2 linked regions of the Streptomyces noursei ATCC 11455 genome follow. Each later gene encodes a partner of the first gene's protein in a complex. Links are inferred from orthologs where the notes say so. Each region holds a gene or a part of one and is shown in the gene's direction. Other genes may lie near its edges. The genes, in order: mfd and uvrA.

Evidence for each region.
Region 2: the proteins of mfd (region 1) and uvrA are in contact, whole or in part, in a crystal structure (PDB 4DFC), measured with the Escherichia coli proteins. The link is inferred for Streptomyces noursei ATCC 11455 from one-to-one orthologs.

The regions. Positions count from the first base shown.
Region 1 is NZ_CP011533.1:5,587,530-5,596,172, forward strand. What follows is about bases 1-4,094. They hold mfd (transcription-repair coupling factor), read left to right. Parts: upstream 1-357; coding sequence 358-3,894; downstream 3,895-4,094. Other genes in these bases: SNOUR_RS23775 (MFS transporter), read right to left, coding at 1-67. In the rest of the region: SNOUR_RS23785 (DUF2079 domain-containing protein), read right to left, coding at 4,325-5,788; SNOUR_RS23790 (HNH endonuclease family protein), read left to right, coding at 5,916-6,731; SNOUR_RS23795 (DUF4190 domain-containing protein), read right to left, coding at 6,847-7,641; SNOUR_RS23800 (N-6 DNA methylase), read left to right, coding at 7,843-8,643. UniProt on the Escherichia coli protein: Couples transcription and DNA repair by recognizing RNA polymerase (RNAP) stalled at DNA lesions. Mediates ATP-dependent release of RNAP and its truncated transcript from the DNA, and recruitment of nucleotide excision repair machinery to the damaged site.
Region 2 is NZ_CP011533.1:6,918,141-6,926,371, forward strand. What follows is about bases 4,449-8,130. They hold uvrA (excinuclease ABC subunit UvrA), read left to right. Parts: upstream 4,449-4,813; coding sequence 4,814-7,930; downstream 7,931-8,130. Other genes in these bases: SNOUR_RS29315 (TetR/AcrR family transcriptional regulator), read left to right, coding at 4,449-4,531; SNOUR_RS29325 (carbohydrate kinase family protein), read right to left, coding at 8,018-8,130. Also shown: SNOUR_RS29295 (TerC family protein), read left to right, coding at 1-537; SNOUR_RS29300 (MBL fold metallo-hydrolase), read right to left, coding at 597-1,253; SNOUR_RS29305 (maleylpyruvate isomerase family mycothiol-dependent enzyme), read right to left, coding at 1,264-2,004; SNOUR_RS29310 (FAD-dependent monooxygenase), read right to left, coding at 2,182-3,741; more of SNOUR_RS29315, read left to right, coding at 3,806-4,448; more of SNOUR_RS29325, read right to left, coding at 8,131-8,231. UniProt on the Escherichia coli protein: The UvrABC repair system catalyzes the recognition and processing of DNA lesions. UvrA is an ATPase and a DNA-binding protein. A damage recognition complex composed of 2 UvrA and 2 UvrB subunits scans DNA for abnormalities.

The DNA.
Region 1 (8,643 bases):
CGTCCGGTGGCTGGTTCCCGGTACCGTTCCGGTCCGCGCCGTGACTGCCCTGGGTGGTGCGGTTCACCGTGGCCCCCTCCTGCCGTGTGGCGGCGTGGCCGACCCTGACACGTATACGTGTAGTCGGCACGATTCCGTGCACACCCTTGCACGCGCGGTGGCCGGGCGGAATGGGGTTTCTCGCAGCGTGGGACGGCGGCGGGCGGACGACGGGGCTTCGCGGACGGGCCGTAGGGGCCGTCGGTTGTCGGTGGTCCGGCGTAAGGTGGTCAACCCCGGTCCGTTTGCGCCCGTCGGCGCTGTCGAGGGGGTGTCGGACCGGTCGCGTTGTTCGCCTCGCTGGGACGGAACCTTTTCATGAGCCTGAGTGGTCTGCTCGACGCCGTCGTACGGGACCCGGCGCTCGCCGAAGCGGTCAAGGCCGCGGCCGACGGGCACCGGCCGCATGTCGATCTGGTCGGGCCGCCGGCCGCCCGCCCGTTCGCGGTGGCGGCGCTGGCCCGGCAGGCCGGCCGCCCGGTGCTGGCGGTGACCGCCACCGGCCGGGAGGCCGAGGACCTGGCCGCCGCGCTGCGGTCGCTGGTGCCGGCCGGCGAGGAGAACTCCGTCGTGGAGTTCCCGTCCTGGGAGACGCTCCCGCACGAGCGCCTCTCGCCGCGGTCGGACACCGTCGGCCGGCGCCTCGCGGTGCTGCGCCGGCTGGCCCACCCCACCGCCGACGACCCGACGGCGGGCCCGGTGTCGGTGGTCGTCGCGCCGATCCGCTCCGTGCTCCAGCCGCAGGTCAAGGGGCTGGGCGAGCTGGAGCCGGTGAGTCTGCGGACGGGCCAGGCGGCCGATCTCGAAGAGGTCGTCGACGGCCTGGCGGCGGCCGCCTACGCGCGCGTCGAACTCGTCGAGAAGCGCGGCGAGTTCGCGGTCCGCGGCGGCATCCTGGACGTCTTCCCGCCCACCGAGGAGCACCCGCTGCGGGTGGAGTTCTGGGGCGACGACGTCGAGGAGATCCGGTACTTCAAGGTCGCCGACCAGCGCTCCCTGGAGGTGGCCGAGCACGGGCTGTGGGCGCCGCCCTGCCGTGAGCTGCTGCTCACCGACGAGGTGCGGGCGCGGGCCGCGGAGCTGGCCGAGCAGCACCCGGAGCTGGGCGAGCTGCTGGGGAAGATCGCCGAGGGGATCGCCGTCGAGGGCATGGAGTCCCTGGCGCCGGTGCTGGTCGACGACATGGAGCTGCTGCTGGACGTGCTGCCGAAGGGCAGCATGGCGGTGGTCTGCGACCCGGAGCGGGTGCGGACCCGGGCGGCGGACCTGGTGGCGACGAGCCAGGAGTTCCTCCAGGCGTCCTGGGCGGCCAGCGCCGGGGGCGGCGCGGCCCCGATCGACGTGGGCGCGGCGTCCCTGTGGGGCATCGCGGACGTCCGGGACCGGGCCCGTGAGCTGGGCATGATGTGGTGGTCGGTGTCACCGTTCGCGGCCGACGAGGAAGAGGCCGACGGGGACACCCTCAAGCTGGGGATGCACGCCCCGGAGACGTACCGCGGGGACACCCAGCGGGCGCTGGCCGACACCAAGGAGTGGCTGGCGGACGGCTGGCGCACGGTGTTCGTCACCGAGGGCCACGGCCCGGCGGCCCGCACGGTCGAGGTGCTGGGCGGCGAGGGCATCGCCGCCCGCCTGGAGGCCGACCTCGGCGGGATCGCGCCGTCCGTCGTGCATGTGGCCTGCGGCTCGATCGACAACGGCTTCATCGACCCCGGCCTGAAGGTCGCGGTGCTCACCGAGACCGACCTGTCCGGCCAGAAGGCCGCCGGCAAGGACGCGGCCCGGATGCCGGCCCGCCGCCGCAAGCAGATCGACCCGCTGACCCTCCAGGCCGGCGACTTCATCGTCCACGAACAGCACGGCGTCGGCCGCTACATCGAGATGGTGCAGCGCACGGTCCAGGGCGCCACCCGCGAGTACCTGCTGGTGGAGTACGCGCCGGCCAAGCGCGGCCAGCCCGGCGACCGGCTGTACATCCCCACCGACCAGCTGGAGCAGGTCACCAAGTACGTGGGCGGCGAGGCGCCGACGCTGCACCGGCTCGGCGGGGCGGACTGGACGAAGACCAAGGCGCGCGCCAAGAAGGCCGTCAAGGAGATCGCCGCCGACCTGATCAAGCTGTACTCGGCCCGGATGGCGGCGCCCGGCCACGCCTTCGGCACGGACACCCCCTGGCAGCGCGAGCTGGAGGACGCCTTCCCGTACGCGGAGACGCCCGACCAGCTCACCACGATCGCCGAGGTCAAGGAGGACATGGAGAAGTCGGTCCCGATGGACCGGCTGATCTGCGGCGACGTCGGCTACGGCAAGACCGAGATCGCGGTCCGCGCCGCCTTCAAGGCCGTCCAGGACGGCAAGCAGGTGGCGGTGCTGGTGCCGACGACCCTGCTCGTCCAGCAGCACTACGGCACGTTCAGCGAGCGCTACGGCCAGTTCCCCGTCAACGTCCGGGCGCTGTCCCGGTTCCAGACGGACACCGAGGCCAAGGCGGTCCTGGAGGGGTTGCGGGACGGCTCGGTGGACATCGTCATCGGCACCCACCGACTGTTCTCGTCGGAGACGAAGTTCAAGGACCTCGGCCTGGTCATCGTCGACGAGGAGCAGCGCTTCGGCGTCGAGCACAAGGAGCAGCTGAAGAAGCTCCGCGCCAACGTCGACGTCCTGACGATGTCCGCGACGCCGATCCCCCGGACCCTCGAAATGGCGGTCACCGGCATCCGGGAGATGTCGACGATCACCACGCCGCCCGAGGAGCGGCACCCGGTGCTGACCTTCGTCGGCCCCTACGAGCAGAAGCAGATCGGCGCCGCCATCCGCCGTGAACTCCTGCGCGAGGGCCAGGTCTTCTACATCCACAACCGCGTCGAGTCCATCGACCGCGCGGCGGCCCGGCTCCGGGAGATCGTGCCCGAGGCGCGCATCCAGACCGCCCACGGGCAGATGGGCGAGTCGCAGCTGGAGCAGGTCGTGGTCGACTTCTGGGAGAAGAAGTTCGACGTCCTGGTCTCCACCACGATCGTGGAGTCCGGCATCGACATCTCCAACGCCAACACCCTGATCGTCGAGCGCGGCGACAACTTCGGCCTCTCGCAGCTGCACCAGCTGCGCGGCCGCGTCGGCCGTGGCCGCGAGCGCGGCTACGCCTACTTCCTCTACCCGCCGGAGAAGCCGCTCACCGAGACCGCGCACGAGCGCCTCGCCACCATCGCCCAGCACACCGAGATGGGCGCGGGCATGTACGTGGCCATGAAGGACCTGGAGATCCGCGGCGCGGGCAACCTCCTCGGCGGCGAGCAGTCCGGCCACATCGCCGGTGTCGGCTTCGACCTGTACGTCAGGATGGTCGGCGAGGCGGTGGCCGACTACCGGGCGTCCCTGGAGGGCGGCGTGGAGGAGCCACCGCTGGAGGTCAAGATCGAACTCCCGGTGGACGCGCACGTCCCGCACGACTACGCGCCGGGCGAGCGGCTGCGTCTCCAGGCGTACCGGGCGATCGCCTCGGCCAACACCGAGGAGGACATCGCCGCGGTCCGCGAGGAGATCACCGACCGCTACGGCAAGCTCCCCGAGCCGGTGGAGAACCTCCTCCTGGTCGCCGGTCTGCGGATGCTCGCCCGCTCCTGCGGCGTATCCGACATCACCCTCCAGGGCTCCAACATCCGCTTCGGCCCGGTGGAGTTGCGGGAGTCCCAGGAGCTCCGCCTCAAGCGGCTGCACCCGCGCACGGTCCTCAAGCCGGCCACCCGCCAGATCCTGGTACCCCGCCCGACGACCGGCCGCATCGGCGGCAAGCCGCTGGTGGGGCGCGAGTTGCTCGCCTGGGTCGGCGAGTTCCTCACGACGATCCTGAGCTGACGCGCGGTTCCGGCTCTCCCCGCGGTGGGTTTTTGGCGGGGCGGGCGCGGACGACGACGGGGAGGGTGCGGGGCGGACATGCGGGGGTGGGGGACTTCAGGGCCGTCGTGGTGACCCTGAAGCCAGAAGTGCGGGTCGGGGCCAGAACCGCACGTCTAAGCCAGAAGCGCGGGTTGTGCGTGAGCACCCCTGACCTCCCCTTTTCCCACAGGGGGCGGGGCCGGCGCGGACGACGACGGCGGGAGGGTGCGGGGCCGGAGGGGTGGGTGGTTCGGACTGCTGGCGCTTTACGTCCGAACCACCCACCCCTCCGGCCCCGCACCCACCACCCCCCACGCATCAGCACCGGCGGCCCCGCCCCAACAACCCCTCCGCCAAAGGCGGAAACCCAACACGGCGGGACAACCGGCATCGTGGGGACGCCCCGCCGTCAGGCGATCCGCCGCAGCACCACCACATCATCCGCCGCCCCCAGCACGACATACCTGGCCCGGCCATGCCGGGCCTCCGCATCGGCCAGGGCCTGTTCGGGCGTGCGCCCGTCATGGAGCTGCGCCGCGACGTAGCCGGGCGCCAGCCCACCCGTGTCGCCGGTCCAGAAGACGCGGGTGCGGCCGGTGAGGCGGCTGAGCGGGCGGACGTCGGACTCGACCGTCGCGCCGTCGGGTATGCGGTTGAGCAGCCGCTCGACGGCGGCCACCTGTGGCGGCGTGCGGTAGGTGTCGGCCTCGGTCAGGCGGGCCAGCGGCAGGGTGGTGGCCAGCGCGAGGGCGGCGGCCAGGACGGCGGCGGGCAGGTGGTGGGCGTAGGAGCGCAGCCAGGGCCGGGCGGAGGCCAGCGCGCGCGGCAGCGCGTCGATCAGGGCGAGGAAGACGACCGGCATCAGGACGGCGCTGTAGTGCCAGTCGGTGCCCCAGTAGTGCGGGTCGTGGGAGAGGAAGCGCCAACCGAGGGTGGGCGCGGCCACCAGCAGGAGCGGGGAGCGCAGGGCGAGCAGGCCGGTGGTGGGCAGCAGGGTCCACAGCAGGGTGCGCAGGGCGACGTCGATCGGGAGGCCGGGGGCGGTGTCGCCGTGGCCGCCGATCTTGCTCCAGTAGTCGTACGAGCCGGAGCCGTTGAAGGCGGGTATCAGCAGGCCGAGAGTGACGGCGGTGGCGGTGATGCCGAACGCGACCAGGGCGATCGGCAGCGGACCGGCGCGCCGGGTGCGGATCAGTGAGAGCGCCCCGATGGCGGCGGCGGTGACGCCGAGGTCCTCCTTGACCAGGACGAGCGGCGCGGCCCAGCAGACGGCGGTGTTCCAGCGGCCGCGCAGCGCCGCTTCGAGGGCGAAGGCGATCAGCGGTACCGCGAAGGCTATTTCGTGGAAGTCGAAGTCGACGGCCCGCTGTATGCCCCAGGACAGGCCGTAGGCGAGGCCGAGGGCCAGCCCGCGCCGGCGGCCCAGGTGGCGGGCGGCGGCGCGGGTGACGGGTAGCGCCGAGAGCGCGAACAGCGCGGCCTGCGCGGTGAGCAGGGTCAGCGGTGAGGGGAAGAGCCGGTAGAACGGGGCGAGCAGCACCAGGACGGGGCTGAAGTGGTCGCCGAGGACGTTGGTGCCGGGGCCCTTGAGGTCGACGATCGGCGCCCGGAGGTGGGCGTAACCGCGGACCGCCTGCTCGAAGATGCCCAGGTCCCAGGAGATCGTGGACAGGGTGCGGTAGCGCCAGTACGAGAGCACGGCGAACGCGAGGAAGAAGAACCCGGCGGTCCAGTACGGGTCGAGGCGCGGGGCGCGCAGCGCGGCGAGGCGGGACGGTGCCGGCACGGTGGTGGGCCCGGGCGCGGGGTCGGCGGCGGTGCCGGGGGAGCGCCCGGTGCGGCCGTCCGCCGTCGTTGCTGCGGCCGTGTCCATGGGCGTCCTCACTCTCGATTTCCGAAAAGATATCCGAATCGGGGTGTGCGCAGGTCCGGCGTCGGCCGGCTCGGCCCGCCTCCTTGTTCACTTGTCCCGCAACCCTGTTGCCACGCTCCTGGATTGGATGCCCCACGTGATACGGACGCTGTCCGCCCGCTCCCGCCCCGCCGCCCCGCGCCGTTCGTCGCGCGCCTCGGCTGTGGTCGGCGCCGCCGCCCTGGCCGCGTTGCTGACCGTCACCGGCTGTTCCGGTCACGGCGGTCGGGGCGGCGGTTCGGACGCGGGGGCGGGCCCGTCCGCTCCCGCGGACGGCGGCGGGCGGTCGGGGGCGCCGGGCAGTGCCCTGCGCACGCTCGACTCCCTGGCCGTCAAGCGCCAGGGGACGAAGGACGGTTACGCCCGGGACCGCTTCGGTTCGGCCTGGGCGGACACCGACGGCAACGGCTGCGGCACCCGCGACGACATCCTCAAGCGGGATCTGCGCGGCACCGCGTACCGGGACGCGAAGCAGTGCGTGGTGGTGTCCGGGAACCTGCCGAAGGACCCGTACACGGGGAAGTCGCTGCGCTATCAGCGTGGTCGCAGCACCGTCGACATCGACCACGTGGTGGCGCTGTCGGACGCCTGGCAGACCGGGGCGCGGCAGTGGCCGGCCCGCAAGCGGGTGGCGTTGGCGAACGATCCGCTGAACCTGATCGCGGTGGAGGCGTCCGCCAACCGCAGCAAGAGCGACGGGGACGCGGCGGACTGGCTGCCCCCGTACGCCGGTTACCGCTGTACGTACGTCGCGCGTCAGGTGGCGGTGAAGAAGAAGTACGGGCTGTGGGTGACCCGGGCCGAGAAGGACGCGATGGCGAAGGTGCTCAACTCCTGCCCGCGCCAGGCGCTGCCGGGCGGGGGGACGCCGACCGAGGCGCCGGCGCGCTTCACGGCGAAGTAGCCGCGCGCCGCGCGGGAACGGCCCCGGCCCGGATCGCGGGGTGTGCGATCCGGGCCGGGGCCGTCGTGCGGGGATTCCGGGGCGGCGCCGGTACCGGGTGCCGGGCCGCGCGGGGTCAGCTGGTCGGCAGCTTCCAGTAGACGCCCTGCATGTCGATGTCCGGGGCGACCTCGACGTCGAGTGCCTTGGCGGTGGGCGGGGCGTCGAAGGCGACGTCCACGGTGGCGGTGGCGCCCGGGGCGATGGAGCCGTCGAAGCCGATGCCGATCTTGCCGTCGATGATCTGCTCCGCCTTGCGGCCCTCGGCGCCGGTCTTGGCCTTGATCTGGGTCAGGGCGGGGTTGAAGGCGGCCTTGCCCTTGTTCTTCATCTGCACGGTGACCTTGTACGCCTTGTTGCCCGCGGTGTGGCCGGAGGCGATGTCGCCGACCGTGTACGGGGCGACCTTCAGGACGGTCACCTCAAGGCCCTTGTCGGGGTAGGTCGCGGTGTCGCCCGGCCCGTAGGTCTTGTTGCCCTTGCTGCCGTCCTTGGGCTGCGCCTGGGAGCCGTTGACCTGCTTGTTGATCTCGTCGACGGCCTTGTTCACGGCGAGCACGGTGACGATGATCCCGATGACCGCCAGGATCATCGCGAGGCCGCCGAGGATCGTGCCGGTGATCGCCACGCCCTTGTTGGTGGCCTGGCCCTTCTTGACCCGGCTCAGGCCGACGAAGCCGAAGATCAGCGACAGCAGACCGAGCGGCCCGGCCAGCCAGAACAGGACCATCGGGATGCCGCTGAGGGCACCGATGATGCCGAGGACCAGGGCGGTGATGCCGAGGCCGTTGCGAGCCGCCTGGTGGTGGCCGGGGGTCGGCATGCCGGGCGCCCCCTCCGGGACGGGCTGGTAGTGCATCTGCTGGGACATGCGAAGGGGCCCCTTCCGGGCGCTGGAATCGTTCCGTCGAATCGGTGGGTCAATAACAACAGAGGCTGTGAACCGAGTCAACACGAGTATGCGAAACGCCGATGTTCACGCCGTGAAGGGGTTCGTCTGTAGTGCATGGGTATGCTCCTCGACACAGAGGTCACACAAGGTCACGGGGTCATCGGGACAGGAGCCACACAGGTGCCGGAGAAGGCGACGGACGACAACGCGGGCCGCGGCGGGCGACAGGCGGGCGACCGCCCGACCGAGGTGACCGCCGCCGGCATCGCCCGGCTCGCCGGCGTCGGCCGGGCCGCGGTCAGCAACTGGCGGCGCCGCCACGCCGACTTCCCCAAGCCCGTCGGCGGCACCGAGACCAGCCCCGCCTTCGCCCTCCGCGACGTCGAGCAATGGCTCCGCGACCAGGGCAAGATCGCCGAGGTCCCGGCCCGCGAACGGGTCTGGCAACAGCTCGTCGGCCACCCCGCCGGGGCCGCCGCCGCCCTCCGCCAGGCCGGCGCCGTCCTGCTCCTGGTCCAGGAGCGACCGGCCGCCTGGCGGCAGCTGCGCGCCGCCGCCGACGACGCCGAACTGACCGGCGTACTGCCCGCGATGCTGGAATCCGTCCTCACCGGCCGGCTCGGCCCCGAGCACCCGGTGCGCGGCCTGACCCGCGCCGCCCTCGCCCCCTCCGCCGCCCTGGTCCGCGCCGCCGGCGACCTCGCCACCGCCGACGGTGCCGCCGCGGCCTACGACTTCCTGCTCGGCCGCCACCTGGACGCCAACCCCCGCCAGTACACCCTCACCCCGCCCGGCCCGGCCGCCCTGATGGCCGAACTCGCCGCGTCGACCGGCCCGTTGGGCACCGTCCTCGACCCGGCCTGCGGGGCCGGCGGCCTCCTCGCCGCGGTCCGTCCCGCGGACGCCGCCCCCCTCGCCCTGCACGGCCAGGAACTCGACCCCGACCTCGCCGCGCTCACCGCGCTCCGGCTCGCCCTGGAG
Region 2 (8,231 bases), 1.3 Mb from region 1 along the record:
TTCGAGGAGAACCGCTTCCTGAAGGCGGTCGAGCGCCGCTTCCCGTCCACCGACCGGTACCACGGCACCAAGCTGTTCATCGTGGAGAACGGCCGGCGGCTGATGACGCCGATGCTGATCGTCATGCTGGCGATCGGCACCACCGACGTCCTGTTCGCCCTGGACTCGATTCCGGCGATCTTCGGCCTGACCCAGGACCCGTACATCGTCTTCACCGCCAACGCCTTCGCCCTGATGGGCCTGCGGCAGCTGTACTTCCTGATCGGCGGGCTGCTGAAGAAGCTGGTCCACCTCTCCTACGGCCTGTCGGTGATCCTCGGGTTCATCGGCGTCAAGCTGGTGCTGCACGCCCTGCACGAGTCGGGAGTGGCCGTCCCGGAGATCAGCATTCCGGTCTCGCTGGGCGTGATCTGTGCGGTGCTGGCCATCACGACGGTGACCAGCCTGCGGGCCTCGCGCCGCGCCGCGGCGGCCGGGCCGGAGACCGGGGAGCCTGCGGCGCCGGCGGTCGCGGACCGGTCGGACACCCGCCGATAACGGCCCGGGCCCGGCGGGCGACTATCCGCCCGCCGGGCCCGGAACCGGGCGTTCGGCCGCTACCAGCCGCGCTCCTGCCACTCGGCGAGGTGCGGCCGCTCGGCGCCGAGCGTGGTGTCGGAGCCGTGGCCCGGATAGACCCAGGTCTCGTCCGGCAACGCGTCGAAGAGCTTGCGCCGCACGCCGTCGAGCAGCGTGCCGAACCGCTCGGCATCGCCCCAGGTGTTGCCGACCCCGCCGGGGAAGAGACAGTCCCCGGTGAAGACGTGCGGGTGCCCGTGCGGGTCGTCGTAGACCAGCGCGATGCTGCCCGGGGTGTGCCCGACCAGATGACGTGCGGTCAGCCGGACGCGGCCGACGGTCAACGTGTCGCCGTCCTCGACCAGTACGTCCGTGGGGACGGGGATGCCCTCGGCGTCGTACCGCCCGGCGTACGTCCGTGCGCCGGTGGCGTCGACGACCTCGCGCAGCGCGCCCCAGTGGTCGCCGTGCTGGTGCGTGGTGACCACGGACGCCAGACCGCTGTCACCGATCAGGGTGAGGAGCGTGTGCGGCTCGGCGGCCGCGTCGATCAGCAGCTGCTCGTCGGTGGCCCGGCACCGCAGTACGTACGCGTTGTTGTTCGTGGGACCGACCGCGACCTTCGAGATCATCAGGTCGGTCAGCTCGTGCACGTCGGCCGGTCCGCCGACCTTCACTGCTCCGCTGTAGGTCATGGCACCAACTCTAGAGCGGGGGGATGACCGGCAGCGGCGCGCCGTGGGTGTCCAGCAGACCGCCGTCCGCGCGCCCGGTCAGCCAGCCGACCAGGTCCCGCGCCGAGCCGCTCACCACCACCGGCCCGGCTGACGCCCCGTCGCCCGAACCGTGGCCTCCGGTCCGCCATCGGCGGCCGTCGTCGGCGTGCAGCTCCAGTGCCGTCAGCTTCGGGTGGCGGGCGAACTTGATCCCGGTGAGGAAGTCCAACTCGCTGTCCACGAAGTCGTCCGGCAGCTGCTCGACGGTGTAGCCGACGCCCAGGTCGACGTGGTGCAGTTCCACCTCGGCCAGCCGGCGCAGCGCCAGCCGATCGGCCCGCTCGACGACGCCGTTGCGCATCTCGACCTCGTACGCCCGGCGGTTCTCCGGCAGGGCCCGCGCCGCGGCCTCGAAGCGGGCCGCGCTCTCCCCGAGGTCGTCCAGGTGGACCTTCAGCGGACGGTCGGCGCCCCGCTCGATGTCCTCGTCGCGCGCCGCGGCGCTGGCGTACATCGGTGTGGGGACGCCGGTCCGCGCCCAGTTCAGGAGGTTGACCAGGGCGTCGGCGTTGCGGGCCAGATGGGCCAGGACGTGGCCCCGGGTCCATCCGGGGAGCAGCGACGGCTCGCCGACCGCGTCGTCGTCGAGCTTGCCCAGGGAGACCAGCAGACGGTCGGCGGAGTCGTGGACGGCGGCCACGTCGCGGGCGAAATCACGAGGGATGGTCATGGTTCGACGCTAGCGCCGCCCGGGCGGGTCCGGGAGACGGACGCAAACCTTCCGGGTGGCAATGAGGTGGTGCCCGGTGGCACGAGTGGTGCGCGCGGGCGTGGAAGGGGCGGACGGGGTACCGCCCTTCCCACGCCTGTACGCCGGCATGGGGCGTGCCCGTACAGCGGACCCGATCTATGCCGGCACCTGGGCGGGCACCCCGAACCACCGGCCCAGCGCCGCGTCCAACTCCTCGTCGCCGCCGGGCGCGTCGGCCGCCCACGCGGTGCAGCCGTCCGGGCGCACCAGGAGGCCGGCCAGGTCGGGCCGGTCCGGGCAGCCCGCGGTCACGATCCGCACCCGGTCGCGGTGGCCGGCCGCGCGTTCGCGCAGCGCCGGGTCGTCGGCGAGGTCGAGCAACAGGCCCTGGCCGCCGTGCAGGTGGTCGGCGAGCCGACGGCCGTCGGACAGCTCCAGGTCGGGGGCGCTGCGGCCGGTCAGCGGGTGCGTACCGGGCAGGTCGTAGCGCTGCCAGACGCCGGAGATCTTCTTGACGAAGAAGGTGGTGGCGTCGGTCGTCCCGGACAGCTCGGCGATCACCCGGCGCAGCGCCCCGGCGTGCGACTCCGGCCGCATCAGCGCCACTTGGGCCCGGGTCCAGTCCAGCACCCACGCGCCGATGGGGTGCCGCTCGGCGGTGTAGGTGTCGAGCAGCCCCTCGGGTGCCCGGCCGTGCACCGTGGCGGCCAGCTTCCAGCCGAGGTTCATCGCGTCGCCGATGCCGAGGTTGAGGCCCTGGCCGCCGAACGGCGAGTGCACATGGGCCGCGTCGCCGGCCAGCAGCACCCGGCCGCGGCGGTAGGTGGACGCCTGTCGGGCGTTGTCGGTGAACCGGGTCGCCGAGATCACCTTGGTGACCGTCACGTCCGGGACGCCCGAGACCCGGCGCAGCGAGGTCTGCAACTCCTCGGCGGTGATCGGGGCTTCGCGGTCCTTCGGCGGGCCGTCGAACTCCACGGTCAGGATCCGGCCGGGCATCGGCCCGTGCACATACGTCCCGGTGTCGGTCCAGTTCCAGCCGGCCCCCAGGGCGTCGGCGCCGGTCAGCTCCACGAGGGCCTGGTGGCCGGTGATCGAGGGGTCGGTCCCGGGGAAGGGGAAGCCGGCGAGCCGGCGCACCGTGCTGCGACCGCCGTCGCAGCCCACCAGCCAGCCGGCGCGCAGCGACCCCTCCGAGGTGTGGACGTGGACGGTGCCGCCGTCGGTGTCGTCGGTGTCGAGGCCGGTGAGGGTCACCCCGCGGCGCACCGTGACGCCCAGTTCGGCGGCGCGTTCGCCGAGGACCCGCTCCAGGGCCTCCTGGGGTATCAGGCCGACCTCGCCGGCCGGGCCGCTGTCGCCGAAGTCCGGGTCCGACTCGTCGAGCAGGTCCCCGCGGAGCATGATGCCCGCGAAGTGCCCGGCGAACTTCGGCGCCGGCCCCGGTGCGGCGGCGCCGGCCGCCTGCCGTTGCCGGGCGAACGCGCCGAACCGCGCCATGGCGGCCTCCTGCACCTCCACCAGGGCCGGCAGCAGTCCGCGCCGGTAGAAGGCTTCCGCGCTGGGGGTGTTGATCGCCCCCGCCTTGATCGTGGTGTCCACCTCGGTCAGTCGCTCCAGGACGACGACCGAGACGTCCGCCAGTGCCAATTCGCAGGCGAGCATCAGCCCCACCGGGCCGCCCCCTGCCACTACTACGTCTGCGTCGCGCTTCATGAGCAAGAGTGTAGTGACTAAAAATTTATTCTCGCTACAATTTTTCCTTTCGGAAGGAGAGACGGTGGCGGAGAAGAAGTCGACGGGGGAGCGGGAGTCGGGGCGGCCGGTGGTGCGGTCGGCGGCCGGGAGTGCGGACGACGACGGGCGGCTGGGCCTGCGCGAGCGCAAGAAGCTGCTCACCCGACAGCGGATCTCCGGCGAGGCCACGCTGCTCTTCATCGAGCGCGGCTTCGACAACGTCGCCGTCGCCGAGGTCGCCCAGGCCGCCGGGGTGTCCACGATGACGGTCTTCAACTACTTCCCGCGCAAGGAGGACCTCTTCCTCGACCGGGTCCCCGAGGCCGTCGAGCTGGTCGTCGGCGCGGTGCGGGGGCGCGGCGCGGACGAGACGCCGCTGGCCGCGCTGCGCCGGCTGGCGCTGGAGCTGCTGGCGCGGCGGCACCCGTTGGGCGGGCCGGGGGAGGGGTTCGAGCACTTCTACCGGACCGTGCTGGAGGCGCCCTCGCTGCGGGCGCGGGCGCGGGAGGCGGTGCAGGAGGTCGAGGCCGCGCTGGCCGGGGCGCTCGCCGAGGCGGCCGGCGGCGACCCCGCGCGGCCCGGTCGGGACGCCCGGTTGGCCGCGGCGCTGATCATCGCGGGCTGGCGGACGTTCTTCGTGGAGGCCGTCGTCCGGCAACTGGAGGGTGACCCCGCGGACGAGGTGGCCGTTGACCACGAAGCAGTGATCCGGCACACGTTCGACGTGCTGGCGCGGGCGCTGCCCGACGGGGGGCTCGGGCGGGGTTGAGCGCGGGCGTGCCCCGGGGTGCCGGCCGCTGAACGGTGTAACGGCTGGTCATCGCGGTGGGAAGGGTGCGGGGCCGCCACACGTTTGGGTGAAGAGGGCTTGCGAGGCCCGTAAATCGAATGCGCGTGCTATAGGCTCGTGTGTGGCATCCCAAAGACAGTGCCGCGGCGGCCCCCATACCCTTGGTCCGGGGCCCGCTCCGCTCCGCCGCCTCTGCTCGCTCACCGCGCGGTGGACGCAGCCCGTGGCTTCCGCCCCTCTCCAAGAAAGGTGCCGACCGGCGTGGCCGACCGTCTCATCGTCCGTGGCGCTCGCGAGCACAACCTCCGCAACGTCTCGCTCGACCTCCCCCGCGACTCCCTCATCGTCTTCACGGGGCTCTCCGGGTCGGGCAAGTCCTCGCTCGCCTTCGACACGATCTTCGCCGAGGGGCAGCGGCGCTATGTCGAGTCGCTCTCCTCGTACGCCCGGCAGTTCCTCGGGCAGATGGACAAGCCCGATGTGGACTTCATCGAGGGGCTGTCCCCCGCGGTCTCGATCGACCAGAAGTCGACCTCGCGCAACCCGCGCTCGACGGTCGGCACGATCACCGAGGTCTACGACTACCTTCGGCTGCTCTTCGCCCGGATCGGCAAGCCGCACTGCCCGCAGTGCGCGCGGCCGATCGCCCGGCAGTCGCCGCAGGCCATCGTCGACAAGGTCCTGGAGCTCCCCGAGGGCAGCCGCTTCCAGGTGCTCTCGCCGCTGGTGCGCGAGCGCAAGGGCGAGTTCGTCGACCTCTTCTCCGACCTCCAGACCAAGGGCTACAGCCGCGCCCGGGTCGACGGGGAGACCATCCAGCTCACCGATCCGCCGAAGCTGAAGAAGCAGGAGAAGCACACCATCGAGGTGGTCATCGACCGCCTCACGGTCAAGGAGAGCGCCAAGCGCCGGCTGACCGACTCCGTCGAGACCGCCCTCGGGCTCTCCGGCGGCATGGTCATCCTCGACTTCGTCGACCTCGACGCCGACGACCCGCAGCGCGAGCGGATGTACTCCGAGCACCTCTACTGCGCCTACGACGACCTCTCCTTCGAGGAGCTGGAGCCCCGCTCCTTCTCCTTCAACTCGCCCTTCGGCGCCTGCCCGGACTGCACCGGCATCGGCACCCGCATGGAGGTCGACCCCGATCTGATCATCCCGGACGAGGAGCGCTCCCTCGACGAGGGCGCCATCCACCCCTGGTCCGGCGGCCACACCAAGGACTACTTCGGCCGCCTGGTCGGCGCACTCGCCGACGCCCTCGGCTTCCGCACGGACATCCCGTGGGCCGGCCTGCCGCAGCGCGCCAAGAAGGCCCTGCTGCACGGCCACAAGACCCAGATCGAGGTCCGCTACCGCAACCGCTACGGCCGCCAACGGGCCTACACCACCGCCTTCGAGGGCGCGGTGCCGTTCGTCAAGCGGCGGCACAGCGAGGCGGAGAGCGACAGCAGCCGGGAGCGCTTCGAGGGCTATATGCGCGAGGTGCCCTGCCCGACCTGCGAGGGCACCCGGCTCAAGCCGATCGTGCTCGCCGTGACGGTCCAGGAGAAGTCGATCGCCGAGGTCGCGGCCATGTCGATCAGCGACTGCGCCGACTTCCTGCGCTCGATGACGCTCAACTCCCGCGAGAAGACCATCGCCGAGCGGGTCCTCAAGGAGGTCAACGAGCGGCTGAAGTTCCTGGTCGACGTCGGCCTGGACTACCTCTCGCTGAACCGCGCGGCCGGCACCCTCTCCGGTGGCGAGGCCCAGCGCATCCGCCTGGCCACCCAGATCGGCTCCGGCCTGGTGGGCGTGCTCTACGTCCTGGACGAGCCGTCGATCGGCCTGCACCAGCGCGACAACCACCGGCTGATCGAGACCCTGGTGCGGCTGCGCGACATGGGCAACACCCTGATCGTGGTGGAGCACGACGAGGACACCATCAAGGTCGCGGACTGGGTGGTCGACATCGGCCCGGGCGCCGGTGAGCACGGCGGCAAGGTCGTCCACAGCGGCCCCATGAAGCAGCTGCTGGCCAACAAGGACTCGATCACCGGCCAGTACCTCTCCGGCAAGAAGGCCATCGCGACCCCGGACGTCCGCCGTCCCACCGACCCGTCCCGCCGGCTGACCGTCCACGGCGCGAAGGAGAACAACCTCCGCGACATCGACGTCTCCTTCCCGCTCGGGGTGCTCTCCGCCGTCACCGGAGTCTCCGGCTCCGGCAAGTCGACGCTGGTCAACGACATCCTCTACACCCACCTCGCGCGCGAGCTGAACGGCGCCAAGTCGGTGCCCGGCCGGCACACCCGGGTCGCCGGCGACGACCTCGTCGACAAGGTGGTGCACGTCGACCAGTCGCCGATCGGCCGGACCCCGCGCTCCAACCCGGCCACCTACACCGGCGTCTTCGACCACGTCCGCAAGCTCTTCGCGGAGACGATGGAGGCCAAGGTCCGCGGCTATCTGCCGGGCCGCTTCTCCTTCAACGTCAAGGGCGGTCGCTGCGAGAACTGCTCCGGCGACGGCACCATCAAGATCGAGATGAACTTCCTCCCGGACGTGTACGTCCCGTGCGAGGTCTGCCACGGCGCGCGCTACAACCGCGAGACGCTGGAGGTGCACTACAAGGGCAAGTCCATCGCCGAGGTGCTGGACATGCCGATCGAGGAGGCGCTGAGCTTCTTCGAGGCGGTGCCGACCATCGCCCGCCACCTGCGGACGCTCAACGAGGTCGGTCTCGGCTACGTCCGGCTCGGCCAGTCCGCGCCGACCCTCTCCGGCGGTGAGGCGCAGCGCGTCAAGCTGGCCAGCGAGCTCCAGAAGCGCTCCACCGGCAGCACCGTCTACGTCCTGGACGAGCCCACCACCGGTCTGCACTTCGAGGACATCAGCAAGCTCATCAAGGTGCTGTCCGGCCTGGTCGACAAGGGCAACACGGTGATCGTCATCGAGCACAACCTCGATGTGATCAAGACCGCGGACTGGGTCATCGACATGGGTCCCGAGGGCGGCAGCGGCGGCGGCATGGTCGTCGCTGAGGGCACCCCGGAGCAGGTCGCGTCGATCCCGGCCAGCCACACCGGCAAGTTCCTGCGGGACATCCTCGGCGACCGGGTCAGCGACGCGGCGCTGGTCGACGGCGGGCCCCGGAAGCCGGCCGCCCGGAAGACCGCGGCGAAGAAGGCCGTGGCGAAGAAGGCCGTGGCCGCCGCTTCCGCCGGGAAGACGACGGTGACCGCCTCGACCGCGGCCAAGAAGACGACGGCCAAGAAGACGACGGCGAAGAAGACCGCGGCCAAGAAGGACGCCGCCGCGACCACGGCCGAGAAGGCCCCGGCGAAGAAGACCGCGGCCAAGAAGACGGCGACGCGGGCCCGCCGGGCCTCCTGACGCCGTATCGCGACACCGCCGCACGCGGCACAGCGGGGGCGGAGCCTCTTCCCGGGGCTCCGCCCCCGCTGTGCTGCCCGCGGCCCGTCAGGCGACGGGCCCGTCGGCCCCTCGCTCCGTCAGCTCCGCGGCGAACGGCGGCTCGGCGCCCGCCCGGGAGCACGTGACGGCGGCAGCCCGGGCGGCGAAGCGCAGGATGTCCTCCCAGTCGCCGTCGCCGAGCGCCTCGACCGCCGCGTACGACAGCGCGCCATGGACGTCCAGCCGGTGCAGCAGCGCCGCGTTGACGGTGTCGCCCGCG